One region of the Clostridium zhoujianii genome, then DNA from elsewhere that is predicted to be linked to it. Evidence: riboswitches for the same ligand, from Rfam matches in the RefSeq annotation. Region 1 holds a riboswitch; the other holds the start of a gene.
What was found. A riboswitch is a leader RNA that binds a small molecule or an ion and turns the genes downstream of it on or off. The one in region 1 is predicted to bind fluoride.

Region 1 (8,693 bases):
ATAGTTCCATTAGGCTTTACTGAGTATTCAACACTTTGCCCATTAACAATTTCTGTTATCTTTGATTCCTCTGTTACTTTTCCATTTTTTAATGCCTTAGTACGAGAATATATATGATCATGTCCTTGCAAGACTAAGTCTATTCCAAGCTCCTCCATAATTGGCGCTACCTTGTTCCTTACTCCATTTTCACCCATTATATCTGAGTCAGTTGAGTGATTAGATGTTGTATATGGCCCTTTATGCATATTTACAACAATCCATTTAGCACCCTTTTCTTTAGCTGCTTTAACATCCTTCTTCATCCATTCAATTTGGCCTGTAGTAAAATTTGCATATTCATCTGAATTCTCGTTGTTATTTAAAACTATAAAATGAGCATTAGAATAATCATATGAATAATATGCCCCTGTAGTTGTATCTGAGCCTTGGGGAGTATTTAAATTAAAATGATCAATAAATGAATTTTTCTGCTTTTCGTGATTTCCTGCTACTGGTGCAAATGTAGTATTTAATAGATTGCTTTGTGAGTGAGCAAATAACCAATCCCATTGTTCCTCTTTATTACCACTATCTACCAAGTCTCCATTTAATGAAATAAATTCAGCATTTTTAACAGTATTGAATGCCTTTCTAATTGTTTGACCTGATAAATCTGCTTCCTCCTCAGTCTTTGCTTGGGTGTCCGCTATATTTATGAATGTAAACGCTCCACCCTTCGGTGCTGTCTTAAAGGTTCCTACTTCACTCCAATTATTCTTCTCCTCATCTCCAACTCTATAAAAATAATTAGTATCTTCCTTTAGTCCAGTTGCTTCTACCTTATGAAGAAGTTCTGATTTTGAATTTGTTGGCACTGAGCTTCTTCCAGTAAATTTTTTTGCCTTTGTGAAGTCGGGATTCCCCCCTACTTTCTCTACTATTTGTAAGTTACTATTACCAAATTCCTTTGCTGTATACCAAGTAAATCCCTTACTTGAGGTTGTATCCCCATAGAATGTGGCATTTACCTTCCTTATACTTTCTATTGATGTATTGGTGTTCGCTTGTACATTACCACTAATCCCACCTATTGTTGAAATTATGCATGTAGCTAAAAGCATTGTTAGTATTTTTCTACCCTTCATTTTCCCATCCCCTTTATCTATATTTAACACACAACTATATTTTAACTATCCATTGTTAATAACACTTAATAATAGTGTTATCCCCCTGTAAAAGCTATGTTAAATTGATAAAGGAAACAGCCTAGCTAATTACTCTTAAGCCACTTTTCTCCTGTGTACTTAATTCCCAAGGCTCCTAATGGTGCAGTTACAGCTATTGCTAGTACTGCTATAGCTAATATTAATTCACCAGATGCAACACCTGCTGCTAGTGGTACTGCACCCATGGCTGCTTGAACAGTTGCTTTGGGTAAAAATGCTACAATGCAAAATAATCTTTCCTTTAGATTTAAATTTGTTCCAATCAATGATATAAAAACTCCTATTGATCTTGCTATCAAACCTAATATTAAAACAAGTAATCCAAGTAAACCTGAATGTAATACAACATTTATATTAACTTCTGCTCCCACTAGAACAAATAATATTATCTCTGCAAATACCCAAACCTTATTAAACCTTTCAGATAATCTATTTGCTACCTTTGGATATTTATCTAACAATACAAATCCTATAGTCATAACTCCTAGAAGACTTGCCATAGGTATTATATCTTTTAAAATATCCTCGATTCCTGTAAGTATTATTGCCACCGCTAAAATCATTAAGGTCTTCTTTGTATCTCTTATATGATATTTTTTAAATATAGTAGTAAGTGCTATCCCTATAATCCCCCCTGCTACTAATCCTATAATTATTGATATTGGTATTCCAAGTAACTTTCCAGTAATATTAATATTCTCTCCTCCGTAAAAACCTAAGAATGTTGAAAAAATTGTTATAGCAAAAACATCATCTATAGAGGCCGCTGCTAAAATTATTGTTGGTATACCTTTATTACTTCCTTTTCCTCTATTAATGAATCCTAACATTTGAGGTACTACAACTGCAGGTGATACTGCTGCTATTATGAAACCTAACATCCCAGCTTCTATAAAGGAAATTCCTAATATAACCTTTCCTACTGCTGCTATAGCAAATCCCTCACATATACAAGGTATACAACTCATCTTTAGAGCTGTAGGCCCTATCTCCTTTAATGTATCTTTTTTAATACCAAGTCCTGCCCTTAATAATATAACTATTAGAGCTATCTTCCTTAAGTCTGGTGATATTTTTAGAATATCTTGATTAATTAAATTAAGTACATAAGGTCCTATAATTACCCCCAAAAATAACATTCCTAAAATTCCTGGAAGTCTTAATTTTTCAAAAACCTTATTTAAAATTAGTCCCAGTATAATTATTATTGCTAAACTTAATGCCATAAAATCCTCCAAAATTTAATTATTTTAAACATAAAAAAATCCTACAAAATAAAGATATTACTACCATTATTTTGTAGGAGTCATTAGCTTTTAGCGTTTAATGGCGAACTCCATCGCCTATTTAATTTACTCTTTTATCCTATCAGTTATTATTTATTTTGTCTATAGACTATTAAAGAGCCCACTTTTTATCTCCAGTAAAGTTTACATTTAACCATTTTTTTAGTTTTATATTTGTCATATTCCTGTAAACCTGTTCTCTAACTCTATCCATCTCTTCAAGCTCATTTAAATTTGAATCATCATTAAAGACAAAATCTATTTCTATTCTTAATTCTCTTCCGATTTTACTTACTCTTGTGTAAGAATCTTCGAAGTTATATTCCTCTTCTATATCCTTAACTATAGTATATATTTTATCATTAATTTCTTTATCCGCATTTCCATTAGCTATTTCCTTAAGGCTGTTAACTAAAGTAACTAAAGGAACCCTAATAAATAATCCCGATGTTAATATTACCATCACTGGGTCTACATACCTTGTTAAATTTGCCATAGAAGTCATTCCTAATATAAATGAAATTATAAATCCTACAAGAACTGCTGCACTTAAAACTGTATCCATAAGCCATTGATTACTTTCTGCCTTTAGTATATCCGAAGATAACCTTTTACCCTTTTTATACATAAACCAGTATATGAATGCACATCCAACAGTTGATACTATCGAATACCCTAAGGCCAAACTTGTATCTACAGGATTACCACCTGCTAATACCTCTTTAAATGCATTAGTAAATGTAATACTACACATTACAATTAAAACTATTGATTTAAATGCCACCGTTATAGGTTCTAGTATTCCTTTACCAAATGGGAATTTTTCAAAATCACTTTTTTCTATATAACTAGTTATATATATTGCTAATATGGATAAAAATAAACTTATTAATGAATATAATCCATCAAACATAATCATGCTTGATTTTATCATTACACCCCATGCTATTCCAAGTACAGCGAAAAATAAAGCACCAATTGCTGAAAATTTAAGTATGCTTTTTTCCACTTTCATCTGTTTCACCTCAATCAAATTTCTGCTAATACCATTATATCTTGTTAAAAATGGACAAACAACTAACTAAAATGGGGTAAATTCTTTACTATTATTGGGTAATTGTAGTTGTTACATTTTATTGAAATAACATATTAGTACCTATTTTTATGTTTATTAGTACTATATTGTTTTTTTAACTTCATATAATATCATTTGTGTTTTTCATCATTACATCTTACTACTATTGCTTAAATAAATAATTAATTTATTTGGTTACCTTATTTTAATATGTAACAGATATTCAATAACTAACATAGTATATATTATTAATTGTTCTTAAAGTATTTAGGAGGTTTTACTAATGGAAAATATTTATGAGTGTTGCAATTTTAATGATAATCAATGTGAATGCAAAGAATCTACTTGCTCTAATTCAGTTTGTAATGATATAGATTGTATTAATAATGAATTATGTGATATGAAGGCTGATATAGCAGCTGCACGTGCTAACCTAATAAACTTAGTAAGAGTTATGTGTATCTGTGGTGGTATTTTTGCTGAAGAAAAGCAACTTCTTATCTCTATCGAAAAGTCTTTGAATTCTCTTGATTGTAGCATTGCAAAAAGTAGAAAGTGTGCTCAATCTTTAGATAATGAAATCTGTTAATTCTAAATTGATTTAGTATCTAAAAACGTACTGATCAATTTATTCAGTACGTTTTTCCATAGGGGTACTCTATAAATCCTTATATATATATTAATGAATAACATTCCTTTCATACTTATAACAAAAAAACTTATAACCTCCATGCCATTCCTATCATAGTATAGAGTGTAGACAATAACTCTAAACTAAAGGAGGATACAAATGGAAACAAATATTTATAGCTGTTGTAATGATGAGGATAATTTCACTGACTCAATATCTAATTGCCAATGCAAAGATCAACAGCCACAACAATGTTGTAATGTTGACCCAGTAGATGCAACTATAAAGAAATTAGATAATGATTTATGTGATATGAAGGTTACCTTAGCTGAAACAAGAGCTAATCTAATTTTCCTTGCACAGACTATATGTAACTCTGGTTGCATAAGCAAAACTGAAAAAGTCCTACTTCTAAATTTAGAAAAGCAAATAAAATCCCTTACTTGTCAAATAAATGAAAGTAGACAGGACTTAGATTATTTAGATTGTTTGCTACACTAATTTAATTTTACCTATTTTTAGATAGCAAAGGGAATAAATAAAAAAGTAAAATAAGTAGAATGAATAAGAAGGTTAACCCTAATTATTCATTCTACTTATTTACATTTAAATATTATTTTAGATATTTATTTTTAACCTGTGTTGAAAAAGTCTCTAATAAAATAGCACAAACTAATATTCCAATTGTTATGAATCCAACCTCTCTTACATTAAAATAGAAATTACTCGCCATAAACAACTCAAACCCTATTCCCCCTGCTCCAGCTGCTGCTCCCATTGCTACTCCATTTGTAAAATTAATCTCAAATCTCATAAATGTCCAAGCCATAATATATGTCATTGATGATGGTAGTACTGCTTGGAAAACTATCTGCCACCAGCTTGCTCCACTAGCTTTAAGTGCCTCTATTGTACCTTCATCAATTTCTTCAAAAGCCTCTGAATAAGCTTTTATTAAATACCCTACTGTATGAAAGGTCATACCAATTATTGCTGCTTCACTTCCTAGACCTGCACTTACTGCAAAAATTAATACCCAAAGTACTGTAGGAACTGCACGTATAAATGCTACTACTCCTTTTATAACATTAGATACAATTTGATTAGATAAATTTCTAGCAGCAAACACCCCCAGTACTAATGCTATAATCCCTCCAATTAATGTTGTTAAGAAGGCTAATGATATTGTTACACCTATCTGACTTAAAGCATCATTAAAAGAAAAATGAGTTAAACTAGCTTCTAAAAACATGGTTTTAACATTAACCATTGTCTCTCCTAAAGCTTTGATTATATCTATTCCCTTATAGTCAAATGTAAGAAATCCTAATATGGTTAGAACTATTAAGCTTCCAAGAGTAATTTTAACGTACATTTGTGATGGATCTTTTGATTTAATTTTTATCCTTCCAGATATGTCTTTTCTAACATAAACATCTAAGGACTTTGGTATAGCTTCCATCATAATATCATCCTCCTGAGATAATTAGAAGTAAACTCAATTATAAATACAGAAATTATTATAGCTATTACAACTAAACTTGCTACCGAGTAATTCATACTCTTGTAGTACAGATCAAAAATAAATCCAATACCTGTACCTGTCAATATTCCTATTAATGTTGAGCTTCTAATATTTGTTTCAATCATATACAGTATCCAACTGATCATCTGTGTAAGACTTGATGGTATTATAGCTTGAAATATAATTTGAAAATATGAAGCTCCTGTTGCTTCTAACCCTTCAACAGCACTATCACTTGATTCATCTATTGTTTCTATAAATGCCCTTGTTAGTACTCCAAAGGATACAAAAAACAATGCAAAATATCCGGTTAAAATGTTTTGTCCAAAAGATAAGAGAAAAATCATTGCCCATACTGCATCTGGCACATTTCTCGAACATGAGGCAACTAATCTACTAAAACCACTTACTAATCCCCTTGATTTACTTACTTTAGATCCCATTATACCGAAGAATAAAGCAAATATAGCACCTATTGTTGTAGCTGCAATTGATAATAATATTGTTTCAACTAACTTTGATAGTATATCTGGAAACTTTGTTAATGCCTCTTCATTAGGTATAAACTGAGTAAACATCCACATGATTGCCTTAGGTACTGATGATAAACCTTTAATAGAATCAAATTTTGTTAATTGTGCAGATACTATTGCTATAAAGGTAATAGCAATAATTGCTAGGGTTATTATCCTATTTCTTTTTATTAAAGCTTCTATTTTCATTTTCTCACCCCTAGTCTGTGATAAGGCTACCATAATCTGAACCATATATCTCATGGATCTTTTCTTCAGTTAGTTCTGAAGGCTTTCCATTAAATACAGCCTTACCTCCATTAATTCCAATAATTCTATCTGAGTATTTCATAGCTACATCAACTTGATGTAAATTCAAAATACATGTAATTCCCATTTCTTTGTTTATCATCTTTAAATGATCCATAATTATTTTAGAAGCATTCGGATCAAGAGAAGCTATAGGCTCATCACATAAAACAAGCTTAGGGTTCTGAATTAAAGCTCTTGCAATTCCTACTCTTTGCTTTTGTCCTCCACTTAACTGATCACATCTCTTATAAGCTTGATCTTCTAATCCTAACATTGAAAGAATATGAAAAGCTTGTTTCTTCTCTTCTTCAGTGTAGATTCCAATGACTCCTTGTATAGTTGATTTATATCCTAATCTTCCATGAAGAACATTTTCTATAACACTTAATCTATTTACCAGGTTATAATGTTGAAATATCATTCCAATCTTTGTTCTTAACTCTCTTAGACCCTTTTTTTTAACACTTCCAACATCTGTATTATCAAAAATAACCTTCCCCTCAGTAGTATCAATCATTTTATTAATACACCTAAGAAGAGTAGATTTCCCTGCTCCAGATGGTCCTATTATAGAAATAAACTCTCCTTCTTCTACTGAGAAGTTAACATCTGTTAAAGCTCTTGTTCCACCTCTATATTCTTTACTAAGATCATTTACTTTTAGCAATTCCATATGTCTGTTAACTCCTTCTATATAATTTATTTTGACAATGCTCTAACTGGTTCAAACCATGAATCTTCAACCTTTGAGAATTTTTCTTGACCCTCTTTAGGGAAAAATCCTTTAAATGTTGCTCCCTTCGGAACAAATATCTTTTCATTTTTAGTAACTTCCTCAGAGGTAAATGCTTCTATTAATTTCTTTTGGTCTTCTTCACTTACTACCTTTGTATTTATAACTATTGGTGAGTTTAAAACTGGCTCACTTGATATTGCAGTAAACTCTTTTCCTATGCTTGTATTAAATGGTTCTGCTGCATCTGACTTAACTCTATAAGTTGTACCTACTTCATTAAATTTTCCACTAACTGCTTCTACATAATTAATTAAAACTGTATCACAGAAAGCTGCTACATCTGATTTCCCTGTTACTACATTTACAGCAGCACCCTGATGAGACCCACCATATAAAACTTCTGAAAAGAACTTGTCACTTCCACCTTGCATTAAATCATCAACCTTTAAGTCTTTCCACTTATCTTGCTTTGAAAAATAAGATACTATTGATGCTGTTGGAACCTTAAATCCTGATGTTGAGCTATTTGATACAAATGATATTTTCTTTCCTTGAATATTATCCTTAACATACTGTCCATCTTTTTTATACTCATCTGCTTTATTCTTTGGTACTGCAAGCCAACTATAATAAACTGCATCTTCTAATGTTCCAGACTTACCAGTTGGAACAACTAATGGTAATACTTTTTTATTTTTATTATTTGTTTCAACATATCCTTGAGCTCCCATAAATCCAAGAGCAGCTGTATCATTTGCTAGAGCTTCAATTGCTACTGAATAGTCAGTTGTTAATTTATGTTCTACCTTCTTACCTGTTGCTTTTTCAACAACCTTACCTACTTCATTACGTGCTTCTTCAAGATCTCCTCCTGACTCATTTGGATACCAAACCATTGTTATAGTTTTCGAATCTGCCTTATTAGATTTCTCTCCTGAACAACCTACAAGCCCTGTTAACATAGTTACTCCAACTAAGCAACTCATTACCAACATAAGTACTCTTTTCATTAATATTCTCCTCCCAAAATCAAGTTGTATTGTTTCCTTTATTTACAAATTAATTGTATCTATCTTAAGTTAATTCAATATTATAGTCATGTTAACTAGTGTTTTGATTTTGTTAGAATACTTGTAAAAATTCACCTGGAGATTCAATATCACCTATTCTCAAATCACTATCTCCATAATTTCCATGATAATCAGTGCCTCCAGTTAGGATTAATCCATATCTTTCTCCTATAACCCTTATCCTCCTGATATCTTCTTCACTATGACTATGGTGATATATTTCCACCCCATCCAAGCCCCTAGAAACTAACTCTGGAATAATATCATAGGAATTTAACTGACCTGGATGGGCTATTATAGCTATGCCTCCATCTCTTTTTATGGCATCTAAAGCTTTA
Region 2 (8,693 bases), on a different contig from region 1:
GGAAGATTAATTCAAAATATAGATATATTTGATTTTAACTTAAGCAATGATGATATGGCTAAGATAGATAGCTTAAACAAAGATTTAAGAGTAGGACCAGATCCAGATAATTTTGATTTTTAATCTATATAAAAGGGCCTTCCAATTGTAATAATGCAATTGGAAGGTCCTTTAAAATATTATAGATCTTCAACCAGAATTTCTATTTTTACACAATACTGCTTATCATCTATAGTAGAAAGTTCATTTAGAGGATATTCCTCATAGGCATCACCACAAAGCCTTAATTTATTTTCTTCTATAAATGTAATGAGCTTTTTATAGAGATCATCTGATTCCCCATAAGCACATCTTCCATAGAGAATTACATATTTACCTTCTGGCTTATATGAATTGTTATCATTTTCAACCTTAAAATAATATCGTGCAGCTAATAATTCATCTCCAGATTTAAGATTCTCTTCAGATATAATAGCCCCAAGTGGATAACCAAGATCAAAGCCATTTTCAGCAGCAAAATCGTAAAAAGAGATAACAGAATCATATACATCATCACTAGGAATTAATGGGCCTATAAAAATAGGTTCTTTTTCTTTATATTCTATACGAATTATATTCTCATCATACTTCAGAGCATCCTCTGCCATACCCACATATAAGTCCATGATTTCAAGAGTACGTCTAAGTCTTTTCATTTCCTTTAATATATTTTTTTTCTGTGAGCTAAATAAAGAAAACATCTCCTCAGGACTACGTCTATCTACATATTTTTTAATTTCTTCTATACCAATACCAAGTTCTCTGAGAGAAAGTATTAGATATGCACTGGTAAGTTGTCTTTGAGTATAATATCTATAACCATTTTCACCACGGTATTCTGGAGATAACAACCCAATTTGATCATAATATCTTAAGTTTTCACGTTTTATACCAGTAAGACGTGAAAATTCCTTGATTTGCATATAAGAATTAGTGTTCATAGCGACCTCCGAATAAAAAAAGTATTGACATTAAAGTCACTTTAACCTTTATACTAACACTTGAGAAAAATTTCTGCAAACTTATTGACATAATGGAGGTAAAATATGAAATATTTAAAAATCTTCCTAAAAGAAAGAAAAGAAAAAGTAGCAATAACATTGCTTATGCTTTTAGGTCAAGCGGTAGGAACATTACTAATTCCATTTCTAATTGCTGGTATTGTAGACAATGGAATTTTAAAAGGTGATATGGATGCAATTCTTAATATAGGATGGAAAATGTTAATAGTTGTACTAGCAACAACTGTTGCAGCAGTTCTTGGAAGCTATTATTCAGCTGATTTAGCAGCAGTTTTTGGTTATGACATGAGAGATAAGGTTTTCCGTAAGAGTCAGGAATTATCTATTCGTGAATTTGATACTATTGGTGTTTCATCAATGATAACACGTACAACTGCAGATATTTCTAATCTTCAACAGACACTTGGATTGATCTTTCAATTAATAGTACCAACGCCACTAATTATTGGGGCATCTATTGTTATGACATCATATACTAGTGTGCCACTATCATTAATACTCATTTTAAGTGTGGTTATTTTTATTTTCTTTGCTGGAGTGGTACTTAAGAAATCAAATTATATTTCTCAAAGAGTTCAGGCAAGATTAGACCGTATTAATCAAGTAGTTAGAGAGGCGATAACTGGTATACGTGTTATACGTGCTTTTGGGAATGAAAAGTATGAGGAAGGTAGATCTAGTAAAGCTTTTGAGAAGTATGCTGGAGATATGATAAAGCTTAATAAGCTATTTGCTGTTTTAAATCCTAGCATATGGTTGATAATTGGATTATCTATGGCATCTATGATTTGGTTAGGTGGAGTACTATCTATGAAAGGTACTATGGAAATAGGACAAATTACAGCAGTTACAGAGTATTCTATTATTACATTAAGTTATCTAATACTAGCTACAACAACTAGTGTTACCCTTCCAAAAATGAAATCATGTTTGGATCGTATTAAAGAAGTATTAGATATGAATTCTGAAATACAAGATTCAAAGGCAAAACAAGGAGAAGTAAAAGTTAATGCACCAGTTGTAGAATTTAAAAAGGTATCATTCTTCTATCATGGAGCAGAGGAACCAGTTATAAAGAATCTATCATTTTCTTGTAATGAAGGTCAAACAATAGCTATTATTGGAAGTACTGGTTCTGGTAAGAGTACTATAGCGAATCTTCTTCTTAGATTGCATGATATAGATGAGGGGGAGATTAATTTATGTGGTGTAGATATACGAAGCTTACCACAAGAAGAATTAAGAAATAGAATTGGTTATATTCCTCAGAAGGCATTCTTGTTTAGTGGAACAATTGAGGACAACCTTAGAATGGGTGATAAAGAAGCAACTATAGAAGATATGAAGAGAGCATTAATGATATCTCAATCAGAATCATTTGTAGATAAATTACCTATGGGTCTAGAAGCACCAGTTTCGCAAGGTGGATCTAACTTCTCAGGTGGACAGAAACAACGTTTGGCTATTGCAAGAGCACTTATAAAGAAAGTACCAGTGTATATTTTTGATGATAGTTTTTCTGCTTTAGACTCAAAAACTGATTCTGAACTTCGTAAAGCATTAAAAGAAAATATGAAAGAAGCAGTTAAGATAATAATTGCTCAGAAAGTAAGCACAATTATGGATGCAGATCAAATCCTTGTAATGGATGAAGGAAAACTTGTGGGTATTGGAAATCATGAGACACTAATGAAAAATTGTTCTGTATATCAGGCTATTGCAAACAGTCAGATGAAGGTAAAGGAGGTTTAAATCTATGAAGAAAAATGATGAGAAAGATAAGGATATATTATCCAGTGAAGATATTCCTCAAAATACAAGAAAGACAATTAAGGGATTAGCAAAGAGATTAGGTAGCCAGTATAAAAAGCTACTAGTTGTAGGTATATCAGTAATACTTAGCAGTGCAGCTTATGCAGCCATACCACTTATGATTGGAAAAGCTATTGATAACCTAGTAAATGCAATACGTGTTTTTGATGGATCTATGAGCATTTTATCAACTGTGACTAATGCATTAGCTATGCCAATTTTAATATTAGTAGGACTTTCTATATTTAATACCTTACTAACATATATGCAACAGTATATAATTGCTAGCGTTGGTGAAAATTTAACACTATCTCTACGTAGGGAGATAAGTGAAAAAATAAATAAACTTCCACTTAGTTATTTTGATACTCACAAAACAGGAGAAGTTATGAGTAAGGTTACAAATGACCTTGAAAAAGTATCATTAGTTATGCAAGTAGGATTCATGCAGTTTATAACTTCTGCTTTAACAATTACATTTACTATTATTGCTATGTTTTTATTAAATCCCAAATTAACTATTTTAGTTCTTATATTCTTAGCAATCAGTACTATTGCAACAAACTTTGTATCTAAACTTAGTCAACGCTATTATGCAGAGAACTTTGCGGCAATGGATACATTAAGTGGTAAAGTTGAAGAAGTTTATTCAGGTAATTCTGTTATTAAGGTGTTTAATCAACAGAATGATACTATTGAAGAAGTTTCTAAGCTTAATAAAAATCAGTTTGAAGCAAATAGAAAAGCACAGTTTGTTGATTTTGCAATATATCCAACTATAAGACTTTTAAATCAATTAGGTTTTGTTACAACAGCAATTGTAGGGGGGATTATGACAATTAATGGTCATATTTCCTTAGGTGGTATTCAAGCATTTTTACAATATGTAAACCAAGTTTCTGAACCTATTACTGTAGCAGCTTATGTTATTATGTCACTACAATCTGCTATAGCTGGAGCTGAGAGAGTTTTTGAATTCCTAGATGAAGAGGAAGAAGTTAAAGATAAGGAATCTAGTAACCTTACAATATCTCATGGAAGAGTGAAGTTTGAGAATGTAAAATTCGGATATACACCAGAGAGAACTTTAATTAAGGATTTGAATTTAGAAGTAAAACCTAATGAAATGGTAGCTATTGTTGGACCAACTGGTGGAGGTAAGAGTACATTAATTAATTTAATTATGCGTTTTTATGAGTTAAATGGTGGAGCAATCTCAATTGATGGTGTTAACATTACTGATATTCCTCGTAGTGAATTACGTAGACAAATTGGTATGGTACTTCAAGATACTTGGTTATTTAAAGGAACAATAGCTGAAAATATTTCTTATGGTAAGATGGATGCTACAAGAGAGGAAATTGTAGAAGCAGCTAAAGCAGCTTGCTGTGATCATTTTATTCGTACACTTCCAGATGGGTATGACACTGTAATTTCTAGTGAGACATCTACTATATCTCAAGGACAGATGCAACTATTAACTATTGCTCGTGCAATGCTGACAAGTCCTGCAATTATGATATTAGATGAAGCTACCTCTAGTGTAGATACAAGAACAGAGGTGGAAATTCAAAAGGCTTTAACAAGACTTATGAAGGATAAGACAAGCTTTGTTATAGCTCATAGATTATCAACTATCCAAAATGCAGATATGATTTTAGTTGTAAGAGATGGGGATATAGTGGAGAGAGGAAATCATGAAAGTCTTCTAGCCCAAGATGGATTCTATGCTTCTCTTTATTACAGTCAGTTTGAAGTAAGTAAAGATGTAATATAAAATAGGACTCTTATATTTCTTTGAAGGCTAAAGCTCCCAGAGGGAGTAGGCTTAAAAAGAGATATAAGAGTCTTTGTTTTAGGTTACATTAGATATACTTATTTTTTATTTTTTGATCTAAAAGTTAAAAGTGTTGAATTATCTTCTACTTCAATTAGTTTACTTTTACTAATTCCAATTTTCTGTGAAAGATATATGCCAGTATGGGCAGAAAACATATAGCTAACGGCACAAGTAATAAATACAAAAATAAGTCCTTTAGAACCAAACATTTCTAAACTTAATACAAAGGAAGCCATTGGAGTATTGGTTGCTCCAGCAAAAACTCCTATTAGTCCTAGTGCTGCCAAAAATGAAGGAGACATATGGAGTAAATTTGATAAAGAATTTCCAAGAGTTGAGCCAATTACAAACAATGGGGTAACTTCTCCTCCTTGAAAACCAGTTCCTAAAGTGATAGAAGTAAATAAAAGTTTTCCTAAGAATGTAAGAGGAGGAACATGGCCAGTAAATGACTCAGAAATAAGTGGTGTACTTAATCCAAGAAAGTCTCTTGTTCCAATTAAATATACTAAACCTATAAGGAGTATACCTCCAATAAAGCTCTTTATTACTGGATTCTTGAATCTTTCTGAAAATAATTCTTTTAGTTTGTGGGTTAATTCACTAAATAGCTTACTAGTTAAGCCAAATAAAATTGCTGCAAAGATCACTTTAATTATTGTAGTTAATGTTAATTCTGGAATTCCTACAACATTATAGTGAGTATGATGCACACCTAAGAAAGACACCATGAAATCTCCAACAATACTTGCAGTAAGAGCTGGAATTAAAGCTTCATAACTCATAAGACCAAGTGCAGCAACTTCAAGTCCGAAAATTGTACCTGCAAGGGGTGTACCAAATACAGAAGCAAAACCGCTACTTATTCCTGCCATAAGTATAATTCTATTATCTACCTTGTCTAACTTTAATAATTTACCTATAGCTTCAGCTATACTAGCACCTATTTGAACACCTGTACCTTCTCTTCCAGCAGAACCTCCAAATAAATGAGTGATAACAGTTCCAAAGAAAACTAAAGGTGCCATAGAAAAAGGGACGTTACCAATACCATCATTTATTTTTTCAATAATTAAATTATTACCCTTCGAAGAGCTTTTGCCGTATTTTACATATAGATGACTAACAAGAGCACCTCCAAGTGGAAGAAAGAATAGGAGCCATGTATATTTCATACGCAAATCTGTAGCTAGCTCTAGGCTTTTTAAAAAGAGAGCTGCAGTAGATCCAGTAAAAATACCAACTATTGTGCCAACAACAATCCATTTTATAAATGATAGACTTAAAATTGCACTAGCACTCAACTTATTTAATATTTCTTTTTTATTACTTTTCATATTATAAATTCCTTTCATTTATCCTAAGAGACTTGATTAATAAATATATTTTGTATAAGTAAACAACAAAAAACTCCTACAAAATAACAATTATAATAATTGCTATTTTGTAGGAGTCATCAGCTTTACGCATTTAATGGCGAACTCCATCGCCTCCAGTTTTATTTAATAATATTAACACGGATTCTGAGATTTGTATATAGGTTTATAATATATGAAGGGAAAACTTATTTTTTTTAAATCTGTTTCCTGTATTGGAGTATACTAGTAGAAATATTATCGAAGCAATAAACAGAGTAATTCCAATATTAAATAATATTTTCATCATTAGAATATCACTTAACAGGAATAATGATATGCAAAAAGCAATCATAAACATAAATTTACCCATAAATTTACACAAGGATAAGGTGTCATAATTTTCTTTTTCTTCTTCACTCATTGTATTAAATCCTGCTATTAAAAAGGACCATTTACCAAATGAGAACATGGTACCAATGAGGATAAATAAACTAATCATTAATATTACACCAATCATAAAATCACCTCAAATTAAGTTATATAAACTATGGTTTTATATAACTTATTATAGCTTGTATCATATTCTACTTAAATTATTTTGCAAGGAATTAGTGGACACCTATTTAAATAGCAATTGATCAATATATATTCCAATATTTGTATACAAGATTTATAATATATGGAGGCTATATGTTTGTAAACAATCTTCATATAATCTTTAAATTAAATTGATATAATGTACTTTTAATAAGTAGATTTAAGTAATTTTATAATAGTTGAAATTAATTGTGAGGTGAAATGGGATGGATAGGGTTTTAATAATTGAAGATGAAGAAAGAGTAGCAGAGGTATTAAAAGCATACTTAGAGAAAGAAGGATATGAAGTATACTGTGCTACAAAAGGGTTAAAAGGTATAGAAATTTTCAAGTCAATGGAAATAAAATTAATAATACTTGATTTAATGCTTCCTGACATAAGAGGGGAAGAAATATGCAAAGTTATAAGAGAAACTTCAGATACCCATATTTTTATGCTAACAGCAAAAGGGTCATTAGAAGATAGAATAGATGGATTTAATATAGGTGCAGATGAATATTTAGTTAAGCCTTTTAGTCCTAGAGAACTGACAGCTAGGGTTAATGCACTCTTTAGGAGATTAGATACAAGCAATAATACTTTAAATAATACCTCGGATTTGTTATTTAATGATAGAAGATTGAGTGTTGATTATGATAAAAGAACTGTAAAGATTAATGATAAAGAAGTATCTTTCACACCAAATGAATTTGATATATTATATCAACTTATATTAAATAAGGGAAAAGTTTTATCAAGAGAACAGCTTATAAGTAAAGTATTTGGAATGGATTTTGAGGGATACGATAGAACCGTTGATGTACATATAAAAAATATTCGCAAGAAGATAGAAGAGGATAGGAAGAATCCTAAATATATTATTACAGTTATGAAAGTAGGCTACAAGTTTGGTGGTGAGAATTAAATGAGGACATTAAGAGGAAGGTTAGGTATTTTGTTTGTAGTTTGCTCTATAGCTGCAATATTACTAATTGCCCTATTTGTAAATATAACAATAAACAGTAAATTTAATGAATACATATCAAATATTCAAGAGAAAAGATATGAAAGAATAGTTGCTTCTTTTGAAGAAGTATATAAGAGTCAAGGGACTTGGGATGAGCGTTCTGGCAGTGAGTTAATACATGAGGCACATATGGGAAATTATTGTTTATCCCTAATGGATAATAATAAAAAACTTATATGGGGCATGGATCCTAATACTTTAAAAGCTAATAATACCCTAAACACAATGGTGGTGAAAGATAAGGGGGTATATAATACTAAAACTTTCGAAATTAAATCTGAAGGAGAGGTAGTAGGATATGTAGAAATTGGACATTATTCATCCATACTTCTATCTGAGGAGGATATAAACTTTAAGATATCAATAAATAAAAGCATTATTGCTAGTGGTATTCTAACACTTCTAATTATTATAGTAATAAGTCTTTATTTTTCAAAGCAGTTTTCAAGACCAATTAAGGAGGTAGCAAATATGTCAGTGAACTTATCACAAGGCAATTTTGATACTAAGTCAAATATTGAAAGTAATATTGAAGAATTAGAAAGTTTACGAGGGAGTTTTAACATACTAGCTGATAAATTAAAATATCAAGATACCCTTAGAAAAAGATTAGTTTCTGATATATCCCATGAGATTAGAACTCCATTAAATATATTGCAAAACAATCTTGAAGCTATGATAGATGGTGTCTTTCCTGTTACTAATGAAAGATTAAATTACCTTAATGATGAGGTAATAAGGTTTGGAGAACTTCTAAACAATTTGAATATTTTAAAAGAATTTGAATCTGAAAGTATAAAGTTTAATTTTCAGTCAATAAATTTAGAGGAAATCCTTATAGATATATGCAAGGATTTTGAAGGAATATCAGAAAATAAAGGAATTAAATTGATATGTAGAATTGCAGAGAATGAGGATTACAGAATAACCGGAGATAGAAATAAATTAAAACAAGTATTTATTAACTTATTATCTAATGCAATTAAATTTACTAATAAAGATGGGGAAGTTTTTGTTA

Region 2: linked by a shared signal. The riboswitch ahead of ACSYT2_RS02615 (voltage-gated chloride channel family protein) and the one ahead of ACSYT2_RS17225 (cation:proton antiporter) in region 1 are both predicted to bind fluoride.

Annotation. Positions count from the first base shown of each region.
Region 1 covers NZ_JBPUTF010000005.1:85,776-94,468, forward strand. Annotated here, with positions in the region: gene ACSYT2_RS17220 (metallophosphoesterase) at 1-1,127, opposite strand, end outside; gene ACSYT2_RS17225 (cation:proton antiporter) at 1,253-2,434, opposite strand; fluoride riboswitch at 2,502-2,561, opposite strand; gene ACSYT2_RS17230 (cation diffusion facilitator family transporter) at 2,607-3,509, opposite strand; gene ACSYT2_RS17235 (hypothetical protein) at 3,853-4,158, shown strand; gene ACSYT2_RS17240 (hypothetical protein) at 4,360-4,701, shown strand; gene ACSYT2_RS17245 (PhnE/PtxC family ABC transporter permease) at 4,814-5,665, opposite strand; gene phnE (phosphonate ABC transporter, permease protein PhnE) at 5,662-6,447, opposite strand; gene phnC (phosphonate ABC transporter ATP-binding protein) at 6,458-7,222, opposite strand; gene ACSYT2_RS17260 (PhnD/SsuA/transferrin family substrate-binding protein) at 7,249-8,295, opposite strand; gene ACSYT2_RS17265 (PHP domain-containing protein) at 8,408-8,693, opposite strand, start outside.
Region 2 covers NZ_JBPUTF010000001.1:576,637-585,329, forward strand. Annotated here, with positions in the region: gene ACSYT2_RS02595 (aldo/keto reductase) at 1-123, shown strand, start outside; gene ACSYT2_RS02600 (MerR family transcriptional regulator) at 180-980, opposite strand; gene ACSYT2_RS02605 (ABC transporter ATP-binding protein) at 1,086-2,813, shown strand; gene ACSYT2_RS02610 (ABC transporter ATP-binding protein) at 2,818-4,650, shown strand; gene ACSYT2_RS02615 (voltage-gated chloride channel family protein) at 4,749-6,050, opposite strand; fluoride riboswitch at 6,154-6,213, opposite strand; gene ACSYT2_RS02620 (DUF3784 domain-containing protein) at 6,256-6,588, opposite strand; gene ACSYT2_RS02625 (response regulator transcription factor) at 6,875-7,573, shown strand; gene ACSYT2_RS02630 (sensor histidine kinase) at 7,574-8,693, shown strand, end outside.